Regions from separate parts of the Xanthobacter cornucopiae genome, predicted to be linked through region 3. Evidence: predicted binding sites of a transcription regulator. Region 3 holds the regulator's gene; each other region holds the start of a gene.

Region 1 (8,045 bases), 1.7 Mb from region 3:
GGCTGCGCCGCTCCACCGTTCCATGGTCGGCGAGGTCGCGCAGCAGGGCTTTGAGCTCCACCTTCTGGGCGGCGGACAGGCCGAAGGCGCGGGCGATCTCGCGCTTGCCGACGATGCCGCTCTGGCTGGCGATGAAGGCCAGCACCTGTTCGCGGGTGGGCATCTGGCCGGTGGCGTGGGCTGCCACCACCAGCGCCTCGGCGCGCGTGCGCTCAGCCGCCACGCGCTTGCGGCTGGCGCGGGTCTTGGTGGGGCGGGACGGCGACTTGGTGGGACGTTTGGGCAAGGCAACCTGCTTTTGTGCGGATGCCTGACGCTATCTGGAACAGGCGCCCGCGGCTAGCGGCTTTGGCGCGGGCGGAGGGCCCCGGTGTCCGCGCCGCCGCGAAGATGGGACGGCACGAGGTGGGACGCCGCCCCTGAAAAGGAGACGGCCGGGCACGAGGCCCGGCCGTCCGATTCGCTCTTCCATGCCGCCCGCATCGATCGGCTGTCGCCGGTCGAGCTTTGGCGCTTTTCGCCGGGCGGCGCCGAAGGTCGGGTGGACCTCAGAAGTCCATGCCGCCGCCCGTGGCGACCGGCTGTTGCCGGTCGCACTCTTGCGACTTTACGCCGGGCGGCGCCGAAGGTCGGGTGGACCTCAGAAGTCCATGCCGCCGCCCGTGGCGACCGGCTATTGCCGGTCGCCCTCTTGCGACTTTACGCCGGGCGGCGCCGAAGGTCGGGTGGACCTCAGAAGTCCATGCCGCCGCCCGGCATGGCCGGGGCCGCGGGGGCGTTCTTCTTCGGCAGCTCGGCGATGAGCGCCTCGGTGGTGATCAGCAGGCCAGCGATGGAGGCGGCATCCTGGAGCGCGGTGCGCACGACCTTGGTGGGGTCGATGATGCCGGACTTCACCAGGTCCACGTATTCGCCGGTCTGGGCGTTGTAGCCGAAGGCGTAGTCGGAGGACTCGAGGATCTTGCCCACCACCACCGAGCCGTCGTCGCCGGCATTCTGCACGATCTGGCGCGCCGGAGCCTGGATGGCGCGGCGGACGATCTCGATGCCGGTCTTCTGGTCGGCATTGTCGACGGTGAGACCTTCGAGCGCCTTGATGGCGCGCAGCAGGGCCACGCCGCCGCCGGGAACGATGCCTTCTTCCACCGCAGCGCGGGTGGCATGCAGGGCGTCGTCCACGCGGTCCTTCTTCTCCTTCACTTCCACTTCCGTGGAACCGCCCACGCGCACCACGGCGACGCCGCCGGCGAGCTTGGCCAGGCGCTCCTGCGCCTTTTCGCGGTCGTAGTCGGAGGTGGTGGTCTCGATCTGGGCGCGGATCTGGGCGACGCGCGCCTCGATGTCGGCCTTCTCGCCGGCGCCGTCGACGATGGTGGTGTTCTCCTTCTCGATCACCACCTTCTTGGCGCGGCCGAGGAACGAGAGGTTCACGCTGTCGAGCTTGATGCCGACTTCCTCGGAAATCACGGTGCCGCCGGTCAGGATGGCGATGTCCTGCAGCATGGCCTTGCGGCGATCACCGAAGCCGGGGGCCTTCACCGCCGCGACCTTCAGGCCGCCGCGCAGCTTGTTGACCACCAGGGTGGCCAGCGCCTCGCCTTCCACGTCCTCGGCGATGATGAGCAGCGGACGGGCCGACTGCACCACCGCCTCGAGCACCGGCAGCAGCTCCTGCAGGCCGGTCAGCTTCTTCTCGTTGATGAGGATATAGGGCTCCTCGAACTCAACGCGCATCTTCTCCGCATTGGTCACGAAGTACGGCGAGAGGTAGCCGCGGTCGAACTGCATGCCCTCGACCACGTCGAGCTCGGTCTCGAAGGACTTGGCTTCCTCGACGGTGATGACGCCCTCGTTGCCGACCTTCTTCATGGCTTCCGCCAGGAAGGCGCCGACCTCGGAATCGCCGTTGGCGGAAATGGTGCCGACCTGGGCGATTTCCTCGTTCGAGGTCACCGGCTTGGAATTGGCGGCCAGGTCCTTGATGATGGCTTCCACCGCGACGTCGATGCCGCGCTTCAGGTCCATCGGGTTGAGGCCGGCGGCAACCGCCTTGGAGCCTTCCTTGACGATGGCCTGGGCCAGCACGGTGGCGGTGGTGGTGCCGTCGCCGGCCAGGTCGTTGGTCTTGGAGGCCACCTCACGCACCAGCTGGGCGCCGAGGTTCTCGAACTTGTCCTCGAGCTCGATTTCCTTGGCGACGGAGACGCCGTCCTTGGTGATGCGGGGGGCGCCGAACGCCTTCTCGATCACCACGTTGCGGCCCTTGGGGCCGAGCGTCACCTTCACCGCGTTGGCGAGGATGTCCACGCCACGCAGCACCTTGTCGCGCGCGTCGACGGAGAATTTCACGTCCTTGGCAGCCATGTGCCGTGCTCCTTCAGCTTGGGACGAATGTTCCGGGAATGGTCAGGGGGCGGGCCCGCCGGGCGGGCCGCGGCCGGGTGTTGACTGGGCGGCTCAGGCGGCCTTCTGGGCGCCGGCGGCGCCTTCGATCACGCCGAGGATGTCGCTCTCCTTCATGATGAGGAGATCCTGGCCGTCGATCTTGACCTCGGTGCCGGACCATTTGCCGAACAGCACCACATCGCCGGCCTTCACGTCGAGGGCGACGATCTCGCCCTTCTCGTTGCGGGCGCCGGGACCCACCGCGATCACTTCACCTTGCTGGGGCTTTTCCTTGGCGGTGTCGGGAATGATGATCCCGCCAGCAGACTTCTGCTCGGCGTCGATGCGCTTCACAACAACGCGGTCGTGCAGAGGACGGAAACCCATAGGGTAAACCTCCAGTTGGTTGCCTATTTTACAGACACCGAGCACCCACGGCCCGGCTCAACGCCCATCTAGGGGGGACGGGAAGGTCCCGCAAGAGGGCCCGCGCATTTTTTGGCACTCGATTGTCGGGAGTGCTAGCACCCGGCAAAATGCTGCATTGCGAAGAGGTTGCGGCGGGGGCGCCGGCGGCCGACCGGGACGGGCCGCCACGGCACAGCCGTCAGGGGTGTGTCAGCAGTCCTGGCCAATCGCTGCTAGTTCATTGTTTTTGCACATGGAAACACAATTTTAGTCTTGGCCCCGCGACACTGTTGAGCCGACAATCGAAACGTGATCCCCCGGGCGATCCGGCCCCCTCGGCGCCGGGCCCGCCCGCGGATCACCGTTCATTCGATATTGCCCACGGAGGTCTTCATCATGGCGTCCAAGAGTGCATCCGAACTGTCGCAGAACGGCGTTTCCAACGACTTCAGATTGCAGATGGAAGGCTACGGCCTCGCCACGGCCGAAATTCTCTATCACCTGCCCGACCATCCTTCGGTGCTCCAGAGCTTCCTGTGGCAGGAGTACGATCTGTGCCCCAAGTTCCCGGAGCTCAATCGGTTCCTGGAGTTCTGGCGGCGCGAGATCGAGGGGCGGCTGCATTCGGTGCGGGTGGCCCATTGCGGCCTCATCAAGCCGGCGGAGCTGCGCACCGTGGACGGGCTGTTCGTGCTCCACTGAAAGCACGCCAGTGAGCGCGCGCCGGCGGGGTGCCACAGCGGGCTAACACCCATGGCGCGGCGCGCTCGCCTAGCATTCCTCGCGGCTCGCCAGTGAGCCGCGAGGGAGGATGCCATGGGCGCGAAGAAAATACTGATGATCGTCGGCGACTTCGGCGAGGATTACGAAATCATGGTGCCGTTCCAGGCGCTGCTGGCGGTCGGCCACCAGGTGCACGCGGTGTGTCCCGGCAAGGCGGCCGGCGACCAGGTGGCCACCGCCATCCACGACTTCATCGGCTTCCAGACCTATGTGGAGCTGAAGGGCCACAATTTCACCCTCAACGCCACCTTCGCCAACATCGCGGTGGAGAGCTACGACGCTCTGGTGGTGCCCGGCGGGCGGGCGCCGGAATATCTGCGGCTCGATCCGGCGGTGATCGCCGCCGTCCGCCACTTTTTCGAGGCCGGCAAGCCGGTTGCCGCCTTGTGCCACGGCCCGCAGCTGCTGGCGGCGGCCGGCGTGCTGAAGGGGCGAACCTGCTCAGCCTATCCGGCCTGCCAGCCCGAGGTGGAGCTGGCCGGGGGCATCTATCCCAAGATCGCGGTCGACGAGGCCATCACCGAGGGCAATCTCGTGTCGGCCCCAGCCTGGCCGGCGCATCCGGCGTTCATCGCGCAATTCCTCGTGTTGCTCGGAACGCGGATCTCCCTTTGAACGCCGGCGTGGGCTAAGGTCGCCGACGCGGCGAGAGGCGTGCGCGCTCTGCGGGGGTTGAGCGCGCACGCCGGTCGGTCGAGCCCGCCCCGGGCGTGCGCCGGGGCGTTGGAATGCGCAACAGCGAGCCCGCCATGTGCAGCCTCTTCACCTCAGCCGATCCCGACCTGTGGCAGATGCAGACCCGCTCCGTGCGGCTTGGCGGCATGAGCACCAGCGTGCGGCTGGAGGCCTTCTTCTGGACCGTGCTGGAGGAGATCGGCGCGCGGGACGGGCTCAGCGTGTCGCAACTGCTGGTCCGGCTGCAGGACGAATTGAGCGCAGCCGACCGGGCCATCGACAATTTCGCCTCGTTCCTGCGGGTGTGCTGCGGGCGCTACCTGGCCTTGCGGGCGGATGGGGCCATTGCCGGCGAAGGACCCCTGCGCGCCTATGCCGCCACCGCCTTCGAGCCCGCGCGCGGCCACGCCCGCCCGCTTGCGCCGCACGCCACGCGCTGACGCCGCCGCGCCCCACCGGCACCAATGCCCTGACACCGCCGCTTTCTCGGTGCTATTAGGGGCCACCCTGGGGACGCCGTCGGCCGGGGCAGACGCCGTGGAAGAGGCTGCATTGGACCACCGTACGCCGAGAACGTCCGAACTGCTCGCCGCCGTCCTGTCCGCCCAGGAGGGCGAGAAGGTGGCGATTGGCGATCTCATCAACGCGCTGCGCAACCGTGCCTTCGGCATCCTGTTCCTCATCTTCGGCATTCCCAACTGCATTCCCATGCCCCCCGGCGTGCCGGTGATCTGCGGCATCATTCTTGGCCTCATCGGCCTGCAGATGGCCATGGGCCGCCAGGAACTGTGGCTGCCGGAGCGGATCGCCAGGCGCACCTTCTCGCGCGCCATGCTGGAAACCATCGTTGCCCGGTCGCGGCCATACATCGAGAAGTTCGAGCGTCTCTCGCGCCCCCGCTACGAGCAGTTCGCCGGCCCCACCGCCCGCCGCATCGTGGGGGCGACCGTGGTGCTTTTGGGCTTCACCCTGCTGCTGCCGATTCCCTTCCTGGGCAACCTGCCGCCCGGCTTCGCCGTGTGCGTGTTCGGCCTCGGCCTGGTGGAGCGGGACGGGCTGGTGATCCTGGCCGGTTTCGGCGCCACCTTGGTGGGCCTGCTCATCACCGGCCTCATGAGCTGGGCCATCTGGCAGGGCGCGGTCGCCATCTTCTGACGGCGGCGCGCCCTCCGCCGCGCCGCGGGCCGACTTGCGTTCCCGCGCGGGCGCTGTAGGAACGCGGCTCCTCCCCATTTAGAAGCCCTCCTTCCAAAGCTTTGCGATGCGTGTCGACGCCTTCGATTTTGACCTGCCGCCCGACCGGATCGCCCTGCGCCCGGCGGAACCGCGCGAAGCCGCGCGGCTGCTGGTGGTGCGCCCCGGCGGCCTGCCGGAGCTGGAGGATGCCCGCATCGGCGACCTTCCCGGCCTGCTCGCTCCCGGCGACGCGCTGGTGGTGAACGACACCCGGGTCATCCCCGCCGCCCTGGAGGGCACGCGGACGCGCGAGGGCGCCGGCACGGTTCATGTGGAAGCAACGCTGGTGAAGCGCCGGGACGGTCACCGCTGGACCGCCTTCGCCAAGCCCGCCAAGCGCCTGAAGGCCGGGGACGTCATCCGCTTCGGCCAGGCCGGCAACGCCTGCCTGCTCGGCACCCTGGACGCGCGGGTGGAGGCGCGGCGGGACGGCGAGGTGGATCTCGCCTTCGAGCTGTCCGGACCGGCCCTCGACGCGGCCCTGGCGGAGGTGGGGCACATGCCGATTCCCCCCTACATTGCCGCCCGCCGGGCCGAGGATGCGCGCGACCGGACCGACTACCAGACCCTGTTCGCCCGGGTCGACGGCTCGGTGGCGGCCCCCACCGCCAGCCTGCATTTCACGCCGGAGCTGATGGCGGCGGTGCGGGCCCGCGGGGTCGATGTGGTGACGGTCACGCTGCACGTGGGCCCCGGCACCTTCCTGCCGGTGAAGGCGGACGACACCAGCGGCCATCGCATGCATGCCGAATGGGGCGAGGTTTCGCCGGAGGCGGCGGCCAGCCTCAATCGGGCCAGGGCAGGGGGCGGGCGCATCGTCACCGTGGGCTCCACGTCCACCCGGCTGATCGAGAGCGCCTGCGCCGAAGATGGCGCCATCCGCCCGTTCGTGGGCGAGACCGACATCTTCATCACGCCCGGATACCGCTTCCGCGCCGTGGACGCGATGATGACGAATTTCCACCTGCCGCGTTCCACGCTGGTGATGCTGGTGGCGGCCCTGGTGGGCCATGAGACGCAGAAGCGCGCTTATGCCCACGCCATCGCCGAGGGCTATCGCTTCTATTCTTACGGGGATGCCTGCCTGCTGCTGCCGCAGGCATCGCCCACGCGAGTTCCGGAATGACCCTGCCGCTTCCCGACACCTTTTCCTTCACGCTGGCCGCCACCGACGGGGCGGCGCGCACCGGCGCCATTTTCACCCCGCGCGGGATCATCCGCACTCCGGCCTTCATGCCGGTGGGCACGGTGGCCACGGTGAAGGGCCTCTACTTCGACCAGGTGAAGCAGGCGGGCGCCGACATCGTGCTCGCCAACACCTATCATATGATGCTGCGGCCGGGCGCCGAGCGGGTGGCCAAGCTCGGTGGGCTGCACCGCTTCATGGGCTGGGACGGGCCCATTCTCACCGATTCCGGCGGTTTCCAGGTCATGTCGCTGTCGTCGCTGCGCAAGATGAGCGAGGCCGGCGTCACCTTCCGCTCCCATGTGGACGGCGCCGCCCATGAGCTGACGCCCGAGCGGGCGGTGGAGATCCAGGGCCTGCTCGGCTCCGACATCCAGATGCAGCTCGACGAGTGCGTGCGCCTGCCGTGCACGGACGAGGACGCGGCCCGCGCCATGCGCCTGTCGCTGCGCTGGGCCGAGCGCTCCAAGCGCGCGTTCGAGGCGCAGCCGGCGGACTTCACCGCTGGCCGGGCGCTGTTCGGCATCGTGCAGGGCGGGGCGGTGCCGGAGCTGCGGGTGGAATCGGCGCGCGCCCTGGCCGACATGGACTTCAAGGGCTATTCCATCGGCGGCCTCGCGGTGGGCGAGCCGCAGGAGGTCATGCTGGCCATGATCGAGACGGTGGAACCGCACCTGCCCCTCACCAAGCCGCGCTACCTGATGGGGGTGGGCACCCCCGACGACCTGCTGCAGGCGGTGGCGCGCGGCATCGACATGTTCGATTGCGTGATGCCCACCCGCTCCGGCCGCCACGCGCTGGCCTTCACCCGCTTCGGCCGCATCAACCTGAAGAACGCCCGCCACGCCGAGGACCCGCGCCCGCTGGACGAGACCAGCGACTGCCCGGCCCTGCGCGACTATTCCCGCGCCTACCTGCACCACCTGGTGCGGTGCGAGGAGATGCTGGGGGCGATGCTGATCTCCTGGGCCAACATCCATTATTACCAGCAGCTCATGGCCGGCGCCCGCGCCGCCATCGCCGCCGGCGGTTATGCCGATTACGTGGCCGGGGTGAAGGACGGCTGGGCCCGCGGCGATCTTCCCGTGTGGGAGGGATAGGGCGCCCCGCCGCGGCTCACAGGAAGCTCAGGGGGTCCACGTCGATGGCGACCTTGATGTTGCCGGTGGGCCGGGGCGCCACCTCCCGCCATGCCCGCAGGTAGGCGGACAGGTCGAAGCCGCGCGGCGAGCGCGCCAGCAGCCGCCAGCGATGGCGCCCGCGCAGCACCGCCAGCGGGGCTTCCGCCGGCCCGAGCACGCGCACCCCGGCCACGATGGGCGCGCAGGCGGCCAGCCGCCGGGCATGGGCTTCCGCCACATGCGCCTCGCTG
Region 2 (8,045 bases), 1.3 Mb from region 3:
CCCGCCGCCCTCGCCACTCCGGAGGCGGTGGAGATGTTCGCCGGCGTGCGCGTGCCGGAAGGGTCCGCGCCCATCGCCCTCGCCTATGCCGGGCACCAGTTCGGCCAGTTCGTGCCGCAGCTCGGCGACGGGCGGGCGGTGCTGCTGGGCGAGGTCATCGACCGGGCCGGACGGCGCCGCGACATCCAGCTCAAGGGCTCCGGGCCCACCGCCTTTTCCCGCCGCGGCGACGGCCGCGCGGCCATCGGCCCGGTGCTGCGCGAATATCTCATCAGCGAGGCCATGGCGGCGCTGGGCGTGCCCACCACCCGCACGCTGGCCGCCGTCACCACCGGCGATCCGGTGTGGCGCGAGCGGGCCCAGCCCGGCGGCGTTCTGGCCCGGGTGGCGGCCAGTCACATCCGCATCGGCACCTTCCAATTCTTCGCCGCCCGCAAGGACATCGAAGGCCTGCGCGCCCTCGCCGACTATGCCATCGCCCGCCACTATCCCGAGCTTACCGGAGCGGAGCGCCCCTATGCCGCGCTGCTGGAGGCGGTGATGACGCGCCAGGCGGCGCTGGTGGCGCGCTGGCAGCACATCGGCTTCATCCACGGGGTGATGAACACCGACAACATGTCCATCGCCGGCGAGACCATCGACTATGGCCCATGCGCCTTCATGGATGCCTACCACCCTTCCACGGTGTTCTCGTCCATCGACGCCATGGGGCGCTATGCCTACAAGAACCAGCCGCAGATCGCCCACTGGAACCTCGCCCGCTTCGCCGAATGCCTGATTCCGTTGCTGGACGACGCGCGGGAGGCCGCCGTGGACGAGGCCAATGCCCTCTTGAACACCTTCCCCCAGCGGTTCGAGGCGGCCCATCACGCCGGCCTCAAGGCCAAGATCGGCCTCGCCGACGGCGCGGCTGAGGACGCGGCGCTGGCCCTCGACCTGCTGGAGGTGATGAAGGGCTCCAAGGCCGACTTCACCCTCACCTTCCGCCGCCTGGGTGCCGCTGCCGAAAGCGCCGACGGGCTCGCCGCCGTGCGCGACCTGTTCCTGGACCGCGCCGCCTTCGATGCCTGGGCCGAACCCTGGCGGGCCCGCCTGGCGCGGACCGGCCGCGCAGGCGCCGACATCCGCGCCGACATGGACCGGGTGAACCCCCTGTTCATTCCCCGCAACCATCAGGTGGAGTGGGCCCTGGAAGCAGCGGCCGAGAGCGCCGACTATGGGCCGTTCGAGGAATTGCTGGGCGTGATCCAGAAGCCGTTCGACGAACAGCCCCGCTTTGCCGCCTATGCCGAGCTGCCGCCGGAAATGGCGGACTACCAGACCTTCTGCGGCACCTGAGCGGCAAGGGGCCGCCCCCGCCCGCCAGCGAGACGGTCAAAAGAAAAGGGCGCGACCGAGGTCGCGCCCTTCCCTTTTCCTGCGCCAGGAGGCGTGGATCAGAAGTCCATGCCGCCCATGCCGCCCATGCCGCCGCCGGGCATGGCGGGCAGGGCCGCATCCTTCTTCGGCAGCTCGGCGATGAGCGCCTCGGTGGTCACCAGCAGGCCGGCCACGGAAGCGGCGTCCTGCAGCGCGGTGCGCACCACCTTGGCCGGGTCCACGACGCCGGCGGCGACGAGGTCCACATACTCTTCGGTCTGCGCGTTGAAGCCGAAGTTCGGATCGGTCGCCTCGAGCACCTTGCCCACCACGATGGAGCCTTCCACGCCGGAGTTCTCGGCGATCTGGCGGATGGGGGCCTCAAGGGCGCGCAGCACGATCTTGATGCCGGCCTTGATGTCGGCATTGTCGGAGGTCAGGCCTTCGACCGCCTTCTTGGCGCGCAGCAGGGCCACGCCGCCGCCGGGAACGATGCCTTCTTCCACCGCGGCGCGGGTGGCGTTCAGCGCGTCGTCCACGCGGTCCTTCTTCTCCTTGACTTCCACCTCGGTGGAGCCGCCCACGCGGATCACGGCCACGCCGCCGGCCAGCTTGGCGAGACGCTCCTGGAGCTTCTCACGGTCGTAGTCGGAGGTGGTGCCTTCGATCTGCGCCTTGATCTGGGCGACGCGCGCCTCGATGTCGGCCTTCTCGCCCACGCCGTCGACGATGGTGGTCTTCTCCTTCTCGAGAATCACCTTCTTGGCGCGGCCGAGCTGGGCGAGGGTCACGTTCTCGAGCTTGATGCCGAGATCTTCCGAGATCACGGTGCCGCCGGTGAGGATGGCGATATCCTCCAGCATGGCCTTGCGGCGATCACCGAAGCCGGGGGCCTTCACCGCCGCGACCTTCAGGCCGCCGCGCAGCTTGTTGACCACCAGGGTGGCCAGCGCCTCGCCTTCCACGTCCTCGGCGACGATCACCAGCGGACGGCCCGACTGCACCACGGCCTCGAGGACCGGGAGGATCGGCTGGAGGCCGGAGAGCTTCTTCTCGAAGATGAGGATATAGGGCTCTTCCAGGTCGGCGATCATCTTCTCCGCATTGGTGATGAAGTACGGAGAGAGATAGCCGCGGTCGAACTGCATGCCCTCGACCACGTCGAGCTCGGTGTCGGCGGTCTTGGCTTCCTCGACGGTGATGACGCCCTCGTTGCCCACGCGCTGCATGGCGCCGGCGATCATCTCGCCGATGGAGCTGTCACCGTTCGCGGAGATGGTGCCGACCTGCGCCACTTCGGCGGAGGAGGACACCTTCTTGGCGCGGCCCTGGATGTCCTTGAGGGCGGCGGCGACCGCAAGGTCGATGCCGCGCTTCAGGTCCATCGGGTTCATGCCGGCGGCAACCGCCTTGGCGCCTTCCTTGACGATGGACTGGGCCAGCACGGTGGCGGTGGTGGTGCCGTCGCCGGCGAGGTCGTTGGTCTTGGAGGCGACCTCACGCACCAGCTGCGCACCGAGGTTCTCGAAGCGGTCCTCGAGCTCGATCTCCTTGGCGACGGAGACGCCGTCCTTGGTGATGCGCGGGGCGCCGAACGACTTCTCGATCACCACGTTGCGACCCTTGGGGCCGAGGGTCACCTTCACCGCGTTGGCGAGGATGTCCACGCCGCGCAGCAGCTTTTCGCGCGCGTCGGCAGAAAATTTTACGTCCTTGGCAGCCATTTCGGCCTCCTGAATATGTAAAGTCCTAGGCGTGTGGGAAAGCCGGGATCACAGACCCCAGGATCACTTGGCGATGACGCCGAGGATGTCGCTTTCCTTCATGATGAGCAGGTCCTGGCCGTCGATCTTGACCTCGGTGCCCGACCACTTGCCGAACAGCACGCGGTCACCGGCCTTGACGTCGAGGGGGACGAGCTTGCCGGCCTCGTCGCGGGCGCCGGCGCCCACCGCGATCACCTCGCCCTCCTGGGGCTTTTCCTTGGCGGTGTCGGGGATGATGATGCCGCCAGCGGTCTTCTGCTCGGCTTCGATGCGCTTGACGACCACGCGGTCGTGCAGGGGACGGAAGGACATGGGTCTATTCCTCTCGCTGATCAGATCTCGCGACAGCGTTTGGCGCTGTCGCCGTTGCTCTGGCACTCGCTGGCCGTGAGTGCCAAGCCCGCGGCGGAGATAGGCGCGCGATCCGGTTCCGTCAAGGCGGTGCCGCCCGAACCCGGTGCGCGGACCCTGCGGGATACGAAGCGGTAACCGCCCCCATCTATGGTCAATTTCCGAAGGTTCGCGAGGCGGTTCGTCGCGCGTTCCCGCGTGAAGCGCCATCGACGCCAGGGAACCGAGCCGTTATGGTCACTGCGCCGCTCGGCACGCGAATGGGCGATGGCACGAGTCCGGAGTTGAGACCGCGGAGGCCTCGGAGTAACCCATGACCATCACGTTTGCACGATCGAACGTGCGCCCCGGGACGCAGTCACGCGCCGGCCTCGCCGGAGTCGCCGCCGGGCTGGCGCTGATGCTCGCCGGCTGCAGCACCACCAGCGAGCCGCCGCCGCCGGCGCGGCCGCAATTCGTCAGCCCGATCCCGCCGGATCGGCTGGTGGGTCGCTTCGGCCTTGCCGCCTATCACCGCCCCGACGACGCCGGCCGCACCGAGGCCCAGGCCAAGGCGCAGTGCTCCAACCCGTATGTCATCACCGCCGGCACCAACGGCGGCGTGCTGATGTATCTTGCCGACGACAACAAGCTTACCGAGGTGGTGTCCAAGCAGGTGGGCAACGGCCCCATCTTCCTCGGCCCGCCTGACGATCCGGCGGGCGGCGAACGCGACCGCCAGGTGATGCGCTTCGACGGCAACGTGCTGGTGCTGCGCTGGGTGGACCCCGAGGTTTCCAAGCGCTACGGCACCATGGTCTACGTGCGCTGCGCCTGAACCCAGGGGCGGCGGCGTGGCCCCGCGCCTTGCCCCCTTCCATGACCGTGCCCGCGCACCGGGCACGGCCGCTGCACCCAGTCCCATCCCCTGGCGCCGAGCCTGGCGCCTGCCGGCCACGCGGGGCGGCGCACGATGCAGACAGATGAAGCCCCTGCCGCGCGTGTCGTCCGCGCTTCCGCGCACTCGGCACGGACACGCGAGGCATGGTGACGGACGCGCCGCCACGAAGCCGGACCACCCGGGCCAGATCGACGCGCAGGCGCGCGATCACAAGACGGCAGGCGCTTGCGTTGCGACCGGCGCGGCTCACGCCATCGCGGGCTGCCCCATCGGAACGATGCGCGCGCCCCGGCCGTAGCCCGCTCTAAACCTTGGTCTGGTCCTCGACAGCGGCGGACGGCGTGTTCTTCTTGATGGACTCGATGGCATCGAGCGCCGAGGCCTTGGCCTTGTAGCCCTCGGAGGAGAACATGATCTCCCCGTTCGACGCCCGGTACCGGAAGCGGAACTCGCCCGCCTTATCCTTGAAGATCTCGAACTTCGCCATGGCTCACACTCCTGCTCGCCGGCCAAAGCCGCGCACCGCGGGGAGAGTGCAGCGAGTCGCGATCACACGCCAGACGGCGAGGCCCGCGCCTCACTCGTCCATCTTGAGCGCGGCGATGAAGGCTTCCTGGGGAATCTCCACCTTGCCGAACTGGCGCATCTTCTTCTTGCCTTCCTTCTGCTTGTCCAACAGCTTGCGCTTTCTGGTGATGTCGCCGCCGTAGCACTTGGCGGTGACGTCCTTGCGCAGGGCCTTGATGGTCTCGCGGGCAATGATCTTGGCGCCGATGGCGGCCTGGATCGGGATGTTGAACAGGTGCTGGGGAATGAGATCCTTCAACTTCTCGCACATCACCCGCCCGCGCGCCTCGGCGCGGGTGCGGTGCACCAGCATGGACAGGGCGTCCACCGGCTCCGCATTCACCAGGATCGACATCTTCACCAGATCGCCGGTGCGGTATTCGGTGATCTGATAGTCGAACGAGGCGTAGCCCTTGGAGATGGACTTCAGCCGGTCGTAAAAGTCAAACACCACCTCGTTGAGCGGCAGGTCATAGGTGACCATGGCGCGCGCGCCCACATAGGTGAGCTCGATCTGGTTGCCGCGCCGGTCCTGGCACAGCTTGAGCACGGAGCCGAGATAATCGTCCGGAGTGAGGATGGTGGCGCGGATCCACGGCTCGCGGATTTCCTTGATCTTCACCACGTCCGGCATGTCCGCCGGGTTGTGCAGGTCGATCACCGTGTCGTCGTTCATCTCGATCTCGTAGATGACCGAGGGCGCGGTGGCGATAAGGTCGAGATTGAACTCGCGCTCCAGCCGCTCCTGGATGATCTCCAGGTGCAGAAGGCCGAGGAAGCCGCAGCGGAAGCCGAAGCCCAGCGCGGCGGAGGTCTCCATCTCGAACGAGAAGCTGGCATCGTTGAGGCGCAGCTTGCCCATGGCGGCACGCAGGTCCTCGAAGTCCGCCGCATCCACCGGGAACAGGCCGCAGAACACCACCGGCTGCGCCGGCTTGAAGCCCGCCATGGCCTCGGCGCAGGGGCGCTTGTCCTCGGTGATGGTATCGCCCACGCGGGTGTCGGCCACCTCCTTGATGGAGCCGGTGAGAAAGCCGATCTCCCCCGGGCCCAGTTCGGCCATGGCCACCATCTTGGGGGTGAACACGCCCACCCGATCCACGTCATAGACCGCGCCCGAGCCCATCATCTTGATGCGCTGGCCCTTCTTCAGCACGCCATCGACGATGCGCACCAGCACCACCACGCCGAGGTAGGTGTCGTACCAGCTGTCCACGAGCAGCGCCTTCAGCGGCGCCTCGCGATCGCCCATGGGCGGCGGCAGGCGGGTGACGATGGCTTCCAGCACCTGGTCCACGTTCAACCCGGTCTTGGCCGAGATGCCGATGGCGTTGGAGGCATCGAGGCCGATCACGTCCTCGATCTGCGCCTTGACCTTCTCCGGCTCCGCCGCCGGCAGGTCCACCTTGTTGAGGACCGGCACGATGTCGTGATTGTTGTCGATGGCCTGGTAGACGTTGGCCAGCGTCTGCGCCTCCACCCCTTGCGAGGCATCCACCACCAGCAGCGAGCCTTCCACGGCGGCCAGCGAGCGGTTCACCTCATAGGCGAAGTCCACGTGCCCGGGGGTGTCGATGAGGTTCAGCGTATAGGTCTCGCCGTCCTTCGCCTTGTAGGAGAGCCGGACGGTCTGCGCCTTGATGGTGATTCCCCGCTCGCGCTCGATGTCCATGCTGTCGAGCACCTGATCCGTCATCTCGCGCTCGGAGAGCCCGCCGGTGATCTGGATCAGGCGGTCGGCGAGGGTCGACTTTCCATGGTCGATATGGGCGACGATGGAGAAGTTGCGGATGTTCTTCTGGGCGCTGGCGGTCATCGTGGCCGCATAGCACCGGCCACGGGCGGCCACAAGCGCCGCGACCCCGACGCGCGCCCCGGGCGCCGCGTCCTCTTCGGATGACGCCTGCGCCCGCGCGCAGGCGTGGTCGCAGGCATGCCTACGCAATTTCCCCGAGTTTCCGCTATTTTCCCCAGGAAATAGCTTAAGCGCACCCCGGCCGGAGCCGAGCCCCACGTGATGTTTGGTCACGTTTTCCGGTCGTTTCTTTAAATGTTTGGGAGAGCCGTGGTGTCCATTGCCCCGAGCGCGGCACAGGCCGCCGATACCGAAGGACCGGTCGCGTTTTTCCAGGCCCAGCATCAGGGCTTTCTCGGCACCTTCACGTCCCACAGGGCGAAACCCGATCTCCTCGATCGCATCTGGATGCAGGCCTTCACCAGCTTCGAGCGCAATGTGGAGGACCAGACCCGCGACCTGCCGGCATTGGCCTGCCGCAAGGGCTGCGGCACCTGCTGCCAGATCCTGGTCGCCGCCACCGCGCCCGAAGTGCTGATGGTGGCGCGCTATGTGCGCGGCATGGCCGCCGGCTTCAAGACCGTGGGCATCGACCTGGTCGGCCGGCTGTACGGCGCCGCAAATTTCGTGGAACCCTCCGGCGACTTGCGTCCCATGGCCTTGACGCGGGAATGCCCGTTCCTGGCGGAGGGCATCTGCGTGGTCTATCCGGTGCGGCCGCTCGCCTGCCGCGGCCATGCCTCGTTTAACGAGGAGGCGTGCGTATCCGCCCTCAAGGGGGGCCTCGACGACGTGCCGGTGTCCGAACCGCACCGCACCGTGCGTGGACTGGTGCAGAACGCGCTGCAATCGGCCATGCGCGACGCCGGCTTCGCCTGGGGCCTCTATGATCTGGTGGCGGCGCTGAAGATCGCCCTGGCCCGCCCTGACGCCGAGGCTGAGTTCGCCCAGGGCGGCGATCCGTTCGCGGCGGTCGCCATCGACGCGGTCAGCCGGGAGGAGATGGCCTCCGCCTTCGATCGCCTGAAGAGCTGAGGCGATCGCGCCGGCCATCGCCCTTGACCCGGGCCGCGGAAGGTCGCACCACAGGACGAACCCGTGGACGATCCATGCGCATCCGCTGCCTTCTTCTGTCCTTCGCCCTGGCGCTCAGCCCCGGCTTCGCCACGCGCCATGCCGTGGCCGCGCCGCCCGCCGAGGGTGCCACGCCGCCCTATGACGAGGATCTGCTCCGGCTGGCGGAGATTCTCGGCGGCCTGCACTATCTGCGACCCCTGTGCGGCGCCACCGGCGAGGCCCAGCGCTGGCGGGACGAAATGGTCGCGCT
Region 3 (8,045 bases):
GCGGCAACGTGGGCACCGCGGCGCTGGTGTTCGTCGCCGCCTTCGATTTTCGGCTGGTGGTGCTGTATTTCCTGGCGCTGGTGGGCTTCGGCTTTCAGTTCCGGCTCGACCGCCGCCCGCCGGGCCGGGAATGGATGGGGGTCGCCCTCGGCCTCGCGCTCGCCCTGCTGGGCCTCGATTTCATCAAGCAGGGGCCGCGTGCTCTGGACCCGGCGGCGCTGTCGGCCCTGGCCGGGGGGCTCGATGTCGGGCTGGCGCCGCTGGTCGGCTTCGCTGCCGGGCTCGCGGCGGCGGCGCTCAGCCAGTCCTCGTCCACGCCTACCATCCTGGTGCTGGCGCTGCTCCAGTCGGGGATGATGGGGCTCGACACCGCCTTCTTCGTGGTGGTGGGGGCGAACCTCGGCTCCGGGCTCGCCACGCTCATCGCCGCCGGCGGGCTGGAGGGCACCGGCCGGCAGCTGTGCTATGTCCATATCCTGGTCAAGGGCCTGGGCTGCCTGCTGATGCTGGCGCTCTGGGGGGGCGTGGCGCTGGCGGGGGCCGATCCGGAGGGCGGGCTCGCCGGCCTCGGTGGAGGGCAGGCCTCGGTCGCCATCTCGCTGCTGTTCCTGGCCCTGCAGGTGGCCGGCGCGGTGCCGGTGGCCATGGCGCGCGGCTGGACCGAGGCGGTGGCCATCCACTTCAGTCCGCCCACCCTGGAGGATGGGGCCTCCCGGCCCCGCTACATCCACGACCGCGCGCTGGAGGCGCCCGCCACCGCCCTCGATCTGTCGGACCGGGAGATCCGCCGGCTGATCCAGCTGCTGCCGACGCTGCTGCCGGATCTGGACATGGCCGAGGCCGGAGGCGCCGGCGAGCGGCTTGCCCTGTGGCGCGGCGCCGCCGCCATCGCCGCCGCCACCGACCAGTTCCTGTCCGATCTCATCGGCCGCGCCATGGAACGCGAGAGCCTCGACATCGCCCTCGGCCAGCAGGGGCTGATGGAGCTGATCCGCCTGCTGCAGGACACGCTGCATGATCTCGCGGAGGTGGTGGAAAGCTACGACGCGGTGCCGCAGCTCGCCTTCAACCTGTCCGAATCGCTGCGGACGATCGTGCTGTCCCTGGCCGACGCCGACAATCCCGACGACTATGAGGTGATCGCCGCCCTCACCGCCGATCGCAGCGAGTTGCTCAACCGCATCCGCCGGGGCCTGGTGGGCGCCTCGCTGGGGAGCGGCGAGGATGCACGGCGCCTCCTGCTCGCCACCAGCCTGTTCGAGCGCGCCACCTGGCTGATCCGCCGGATCGCCGTGGCGTTGCGCCCTGCGGCGAATGACGATAAGCCGGGGGACCAAACGGTGTCCGCGGAGCGGAAAGACATCCATGCACATTGAGCGTGAACAGGTTGATGGCGAGGTGCACCTGAAGGTGGCCGGGCGGCTCGACACCCCCAATGCCAAGCCGTTCGAGACCAGCCTGATGGAAGTGGTCTCCGTGACCGGCGGTCCCATCGTCGTCAATCTCGCCGGGGTGGACTATGTCTCCTCCTCCGGCCTCAGGGCCCTGCTGGTGGCCGGCAAGGCCATGCGCAACGCCAAGCGGCGGCTGGCTCTCACCTCCCTCCAGCCGCAGATCCGCGAGGTGTTCGACATCTCCGGCTTCTCGACCCTGTTCGAGATTTCCTGACCGGCGCGCGGCCGCGCCGGCAACCTTCCCGGTGGTCGTGCTCAGGGCATCGCCACCGGCGCCCACAGTACGTCCTCGATTCGCCGGGCGCCCGCCGCCAGCATCACCAGCCGGTCGAAGCCCATGGCGCAGCCCGCCGCGTCCGGCATCTGTCCCAGCGCCGCGAGAAAGTCCTCGTCCAGCGGATAGCGTTCGCCATAGAGGCGCTCCTTGAGCGCCATCTCATGGTCGAAGCGCCGGCGCTGCTCCTCGGGATCGGTCAGCTCGCCGAAGGCGTTAGCCAGCTCCAGGCCGCACGCATACAGCTCGAACCGCTCGGCGAAGCGGGGATCGTCCGGCTTCGGCCGCGCCAGTGCCGCCTCGCTCAAGGGGTAGTCGCACAGGAAGGTGGGTCGGCCCCGGCCGAGATGGGGCTCGACGCGCTCCACCAGCACTTTCGAGAAGATGTCCGCCCAGCCGTCGTCGGCGGCCACGCGGATGCCCGCCGCCCGCGCCGCCGCCGCCAGCGCCGCCGGATCGGCGGGGGCGCCGGGCGCGGGCAGGGTCGCGGGCAGATCGATGCCGGCATGCCGCGCGAAGGCCTCCGTGAGGGTCAGCCGTTCCGGCTCTGCGAACGGATCGCACACGCTGCCGCGATAGGTGAAGCCATCGACGCCACCGACGTGGGCGGCCAGCCGCAGCAGCTCGGTGCAGTCGGTCATGAGCTGGGCATAGGAAACGCCTGCCCGGTACCACTCCAGCATGGTGAATTCGGGATGGTGCGCCGGGCCGCGCTCGCCATTGCGGAACACGCGGGCCAGCTCGAACAGGCGCGGCTCGCCCGCGGCCAGCAGCTTCTTGGCGGTGAATTCCGGCGAGGTGCGCAGGTGCAGCGTGGCGCGGCGTCCATCGGGCGCGATCAGCTCGGTGGCGAAGGCGTGCAGGTGCGCTTCATTGCCCGGCGACACCTGGAGCACCGGCGTTTCCACCTCGACGAAGTCGCGGTCGAGGAAAAAGGCCCGGGTGGCGGCCGTGATCCGGCTCCGCGCCATGAGGAAGGGGCGCCGATCGGCATGGACCTCGCGGTCCCACCAGGGACTTTGGCCGGAACCAGATACCAATTTCACGGAGAAACGTCCTTCGCAAATGGGTTTGCGCGCCCGAAACCCCGCCGCGAGGGTGGCGCTCGGCGCGAAGATGGGTATGGTGCGGCCCGACGAAGATAAGCGGCACGCCGCCGCGTGAAGTTCAAGGAAGACGCGACGTGGTCAAGGTCATCGCCAGCTCCCTGCGCAAAGGCAATGTGGTCGATATCGACGACAAGCTCTATGTGGTGCTCACCGCCGAGAACATCCATCCCGGCAAGGGCACGCCGGTCACGCAGCTCGACATGCGCCGGATTTCCGATGGCGTGAAGATCTCGGAGCGTTATCGCACCACCGAGCAGGTGGAGCGCGCCTTCGTGGAAGATCGCCCCCATACCTTCCTGTATGAGGATTCGGAGGGCTACACCTTCATGAATCCCGAGAATTTCGAGCAGGTCACGGTCCCCAAGGACGTGATGGGCGACCTGGCGGTCTATCTGCAGGAAGGCATGGAATGCATGCTCTCCACCCATAACGGCAACCCCATCGCCATCGAGCTGCCGGCGCGGGTGACGCTGGAGATCGTGGACACCGAGCCGACCGTGAAGGGGCAGACCGCCTCCTCGTCCTACAAGCCGGCCAGGCTCTCCAATGGCGTGCGCACCATGGTGCCGCCGCACATTGCCGCCGGCACCCGCGTGGTCATCATGACCGCCGACGCCTCCTATGTGGAGCGCGCCAAGGACTGAGGAGGTCGCCCTCCCGCCGCATCCGCCTCCGCCGCGCCGGCGCGCCATGTCGTGCCGGGCGGCATCCTTCGCCTAAAGGTGGAGGGAACTTTCGCCATCGCCGCCCGTTCATCGGGAAAACGGCCGAAGCCGGTCCACAGCCCGCTGACGAATGATCTTCGTCGGCGGATACCGTCCAAGGTCGATGAGATGCCCCCGGATGCGCCCGCGCCGCCGGAGGGCCGGCAAAAGGCATGGGGCGATGGATCTTTCAGGATTGCGGGTGCTTGTCGTCGAAGACGAGTTCCTGGTGGCCCTGGGGCTGGGCGGCGATCTGCGGGCGCTGGGATGCGAGGTGGTGGGGCCGGTGGCCAGCCTGTCGGCGGCCATGGCGGCGGCCCGCCGGGAAGAGCTGGACGCGGCGCTGCTCGATGTCGCCCTGGGTGGAGAAACCGTGTTTCCCGCCGCCGCGGTGCTGGCGGCGCGGGCCGTGCCCTTCGTTTTCTGCTCCGCCTTCACCGGTCGCGAGCGCATGCCGCGCGAGTTCGCCGACCGGCCGCGGGTGTCGAAGCCATTTACGGGCTCCATCGTCGCCGCCGCCCTTGCCAAAGTGCTGGACCATCCGGCGCGCACGTCTGAGCCGGCGCGGTTCGCGGGTTTCGGCACCCTCGCGGCGGCCCGGGACCGGGCTTGAACCGTCCCGGAGCTCACACCCGTTCCATCCCGTGCACGGCCGCATGAGCGGGGCCTTGTCGGGTTCCATCATATCGCCCCGCGAAGGCCCGGAGGGCCACTGCGCGGGCGAGGGCCTCCGGCGGCGCCCGTCGCCCTCCGGCGCGAGCCCTGCCAGGGTTCGCGCCGGGCGCCGATCCTGCCCGTCGGGGTGTCGTCAGGCCTCGTCCTGGGGCTTGGCCTCGACCGGGGCCTCGGCCTTCGGGCCGCCGCGGGCCACGCCCACCAGGGCCGGGCGCAGCACCCGCTCGCCGATGACGTAGCCGGCCTGCACCACCTGCACCACCGTGCCGGCCGGCACCGAGGGGTCCGGCACCTCGAACATGGCCTGATGCAGGTTGGGGTCGAACTTCTCGCCGCGCGGCTCGATGCGGCGGATCTTGTGCTTTTCCAGCGCCTGGCCGAGGCCGCGCTCGGTGATCTCGATGCCTTCCAGCAGCGCCTTCACCGGACCTTCCGCCTTGTCCTTGGTCTCGTCGTCCACCGCCACCAGGGCGCGGGAGAGATCGTCGGCCACGGTCAGGATGTCGCGGGCGAAGGAGGCGATGCCATAGACCTTGGCGTCGGCGATCTCCTTGTCGGCGCGGCGGCGCACGTTCTCCGCCTCGGCGAAGGCGCGCAGGTACTTGTCCTTCAGCCCGGCGATCTCCGCTTCCAGGCGCTCTTTTTCCGCCTGGAGCGAGGGCTGTCCATTGGCTTCGGCGGCATCCGGCGTCCCCGCCGGGTTGAAGGCCGTGTCCTCGATCCCGTCGCCGGTCTCGGGCGCGCGCGTCTGCTCGCTCATCCGGTCTTTCCTTTTTGGCTGGATTTACGCCCCCGATGGGGCCTGCCGTGAGTCACACGGCATATCGGAGCCCGCCGCGCAAAAATCAAGCCTGCGCGATCAGATGTGGTCCCCTCAGGCGCTGTCGCCGCCCGGCGCGCCCAGCACCCGGCTCACCAGGCGTGCGGTGTAGTCCACCATGGGCACGATGCGCCCGTAGTTGAGCCGGGTCGGGCCGATCACGCCCAGCACGCCCACCACCCGGCCCTGGCCGTCGCGATAGGGGGCGACGATGGTCGAGGAGCCGGACAGGGAGAACAGGCGGTTCTCGGAGCCGATGAAGATGCGCAGCGCCTGCGCCTCCTCGGCGCGGCCCAGCAGGTCCACCACCTCGCTCTTGGCCTCGAAATCGTCGAACAGCAGGCGGATGCGCTCCAGGTCCTCCAGGGCGTGGAGGTCCTCCAGCAGCTTGGCCTGCCCGCGCACGATCAGTTTGCGCTCGGCCGGCTCGTCGCCGGACCAGGAGGCGAGCCCCTCCTCCACCACCCGCGCGGTGAGGGCGTCGAGGTCGCGCCGCAGCTCGGCCAGGAGGTTTTCCATCTCCGCCCGCGCCTCGCTCAGGGTGCGTCCGAGAATGTGGGCATTGAGGAAGTTGGTGGCCTCGGCCAGGGCGGAGGCCGGCAGGCCCGGCGGCAGCGCCACCGCGCGGTTCTCCACCTGCCCGTCCTCGGAGACCAGGATCACCAGCGCCCGGCCGGGATCGAGGGTGACGAACTCCACGTGCTTCAGGCGCGGGTCGGTCTTGGTGGCGGTCACCACCCCGGCGCCCCGGGCGAGGCCCGAGAGCAGCCCGGAGGCCTCCTTCAGCACCCCTTCCACGGTGGTGTTCTTGGCGGCGGCCATCACCTGCGTCTCGATATTGGTGCGGTCGCGCTCGTTGACGGCGCCCACCTCCATCAGCGCATCGACGAAGAAGCGCAGGCCGCGTTCCGTGGGCAGGCGTCCGGCGCTGGTGTGGGGGGCATAGATGAGGCCGGCCGCCTCCAGGTCGGCCATCACGTTGCGCACCGAGGCCGGCGACAGCGTCATGGGAATGAGGCGGGACAGGTTGCGCGAGCCCACCGGCTCGCCGGTCGCCAGATAGCTTTCCACGATCTGGCGGAAGATTTCGCGCGCCCGCGCGTCGATCTGCGCCAGCGCGCCGGAACCGATGGACAGGAGGGGGTCGATCGCCACGGGGAACACTCGCCTTCCTTGTGGCCTTCCTTCGGGCCAGTCGCGCGCACCTGCCGCGCGCACCTGCCGCGCGCACCTGCCGCGCGCGCCTGCCGCTGCGGCGGTGGCTTATTATGTGTCGCCTTCCGCCGTCGGCTTCAAGCCCGTTGGCGCGGCGGGTGCGGCGGTGTGCCAGTGCTGTTGCGCCCGCGCCCTTGCGGTTTCGCCCCCGCGCCCCCTAAAAGGAGCGCCCGAAAGCATTCGTACCTGAAGGAAGACACCATGCGCCCCAGCAAACGCGCGAGCAACGAAATGCGCGCCGTTTCCTTTGAACGGGGCGTGATGCGCCACGCGGAGGGCTCCTGCCTCGTCAAGTTCGGCGACACCCATGTGCTGGTGTCCGCCACCCTGGAAGAGCGCCTGCCGCCGTGGCTGAAGGGGCAGGGCCGGGGCTGGGTCACCGCCGAATATTCCATGCTGCCGCGCGCCACCCACGATCGCACCCGGCGCGAATCCACCACCGGGCGCCCCTCCGGACGCACCCAGGAGATCCAGCGGCTGATCGGCCGCTCGCTGCGCTCGGTCACCGACCTCGTGGCCATGGGCGAGAAGCAGATCACCATTGATTGCGACGTCATCCAGGCCGACGGCGGCACCCGCACCGCCTCCATCACCGGCGCCTGGATCGCCCTCTACGATTGCCTCGCCTGGATGCGCGCGCGCTCCATGATCAAGGAGATGCCGCTTCGGCAGCACGTGGCGGCGGTGTCGTGCGGCATTTATGAGGGCACGCCGGTGCTCGACCTCGACTATGCCGAGGATTCGGTGGCCGAGACCGACGCCAATTTCGTCATGACCGGTACCGGCGGCATCGTCGAGATCCAGGGCACCGCCGAGAAAACCCCCTTCTCCCAGGATGAGCTGCTGGCGCTGCTGGGGCTGGCCAAGGGCGGCGTCGACCAGCTGGTGGCGCTGCAGAAGCAGGCCATCGCCGGATGACCCATCGCCTTCTCACCGGGCGGCTGGTGGTCGCCACCCACAATCCCGGCAAGCTCATCGAGATGCGCATGCTGCTGGCGCCGCACGGGGTGGATGCGGTGTCCGCCGGCGAATTGGGCCTGGCCGAGCCGGAGGAGACCGCCGAGACCTTCGAGGGCAACGCCCGGCTGAAGGCGGAGGCGGCCGCCCAGGCGACCGGGCTCCCCGCCTTCGCCGACGATTCGGGGCTGGTGATCGACGCGCTCGGCGGCGCGCCGGGCATCCACACCGCCCGCTGGGCGGGGCCGGACCGCGACTTCGAGGCGGCCATGGAGAAGGTGGAGGCGGAACTGCAGAAGGTGGGCGCGACCCGGCCCGAGCAGCGCCGCGCCCGCTTTGTTTCCGCCTTGTGCATCGCCTGGCCGGACGGACACCTGGAGGAGTTCCAAGGTGTGGTCGAAGGCACGCTGGTGTGGCCACGGCGCGGCGCCAAGGGCTTCGGCTACGATCCCATGTTCGTGCCCGAGGACCACGCCCGCACGTTCGCCGAGATGACGGCGGACGAGAAGCATGCCATGCCGCCCAAGGGCTTCGGCCTGTCGCACCGGGCGCGGGCGTTCCTGAAGCTGTCGCAGGCGGTGCTGAGGGCGTGAGCGCGGACGCGAATACGCCGGCGCCGCCCGCCGCGCGCGCCGCGGATGCAGCGGGGGCGGACGCGGAGGGCGGCTTCGGCGTCTATGTGCATTGGCCGTTCTGCCTCGCCAAGTGCCCCTATTGCGATTTCAATTCGCATGTGCGGAAGGCGGAGCCCGACCAGGCGCGCTTCCTGGCGGCCTACCGGCGCGAGATTGCCCACATGCGGGCCCTCACCGGGCCGCGGCGGGCGGATACGGTCTT

The links. The regulator HrcA, encoded in region 3, represses chaperone genes, less so after heat shock. The targets are predictions, from matches to a motif close to GTTAGCACTCNCNNNNNGNGAGTGCTAAC.
Region 1: groES (co-chaperone GroES) is a predicted target of HrcA. The motif match lies at 2,883-2,911, and genes of this name have one in related genera.
Region 2: groES (co-chaperone GroES) is a predicted target of HrcA. The motif match lies at 3,496-3,524, and genes of this name have one in related genera.

What each region holds. Positions count from the first base shown of each region.
Region 1 covers NZ_CM195531.1:1,241,167-1,249,211, forward strand. The annotation lists gene rnr (ribonuclease R) at 1-163, opposite strand, end outside; gene groL (chaperonin GroEL) at 733-2,364, opposite strand; gene groES (co-chaperone GroES) at 2,458-2,772, opposite strand; gene V5F53_RS05550 (usg protein) at 3,190-3,495, shown strand; gene V5F53_RS05555 (DJ-1/PfpI family protein) at 3,610-4,191, shown strand; gene V5F53_RS05560 (ribbon-helix-helix domain-containing protein) at 4,326-4,691, shown strand; gene V5F53_RS05565 (exopolysaccharide biosynthesis protein) at 4,804-5,406, shown strand; gene queA (tRNA preQ1(34) S-adenosylmethionine ribosyltransferase-isomerase QueA) at 5,513-6,613, shown strand; gene tgt (tRNA guanosine(34) transglycosylase Tgt) at 6,610-7,773, shown strand; gene V5F53_RS05580 (primosomal protein N') at 7,790-8,045, opposite strand, start outside.
Region 2 covers NZ_CM195531.1:1,633,334-1,641,378, forward strand. The annotation lists gene V5F53_RS07335 (protein adenylyltransferase SelO) at 1-1,338, shown strand, start outside; gene groL (chaperonin GroEL) at 1,437-3,083, opposite strand; gene groES (co-chaperone GroES) at 3,147-3,437, opposite strand; gene V5F53_RS07350 (hypothetical protein) at 3,790-4,293, shown strand; gene V5F53_RS07355 (YegP family protein) at 4,661-4,843, opposite strand; gene lepA (translation elongation factor 4) at 4,934-6,739, opposite strand; gene V5F53_RS07365 (YkgJ family cysteine cluster protein) at 6,992-7,753, shown strand; gene V5F53_RS07370 (TIGR02301 family protein) at 7,828-8,045, shown strand, end outside.
Region 3 covers NZ_CM195531.1:2,916,350-2,924,394, reverse strand. The annotation lists gene V5F53_RS12860 (Na/Pi symporter) at 1-1,376, shown strand, start outside; gene V5F53_RS12855 (STAS domain-containing protein) at 1,366-1,668, shown strand; gene epmA (EF-P lysine aminoacylase EpmA) at 1,710-2,699, opposite strand; gene efp (elongation factor P) at 2,912-3,481, shown strand; gene V5F53_RS12840 (response regulator) at 3,744-4,154, shown strand; gene grpE (nucleotide exchange factor GrpE) at 4,350-4,976, opposite strand; gene hrcA (heat-inducible transcriptional repressor HrcA) at 5,091-6,191, opposite strand; gene rph (ribonuclease PH) at 6,453-7,169, shown strand; gene rdgB (RdgB/HAM1 family non-canonical purine NTP pyrophosphatase) at 7,166-7,801, shown strand; gene hemW (radical SAM family heme chaperone HemW) at 7,798-8,045, shown strand, end outside.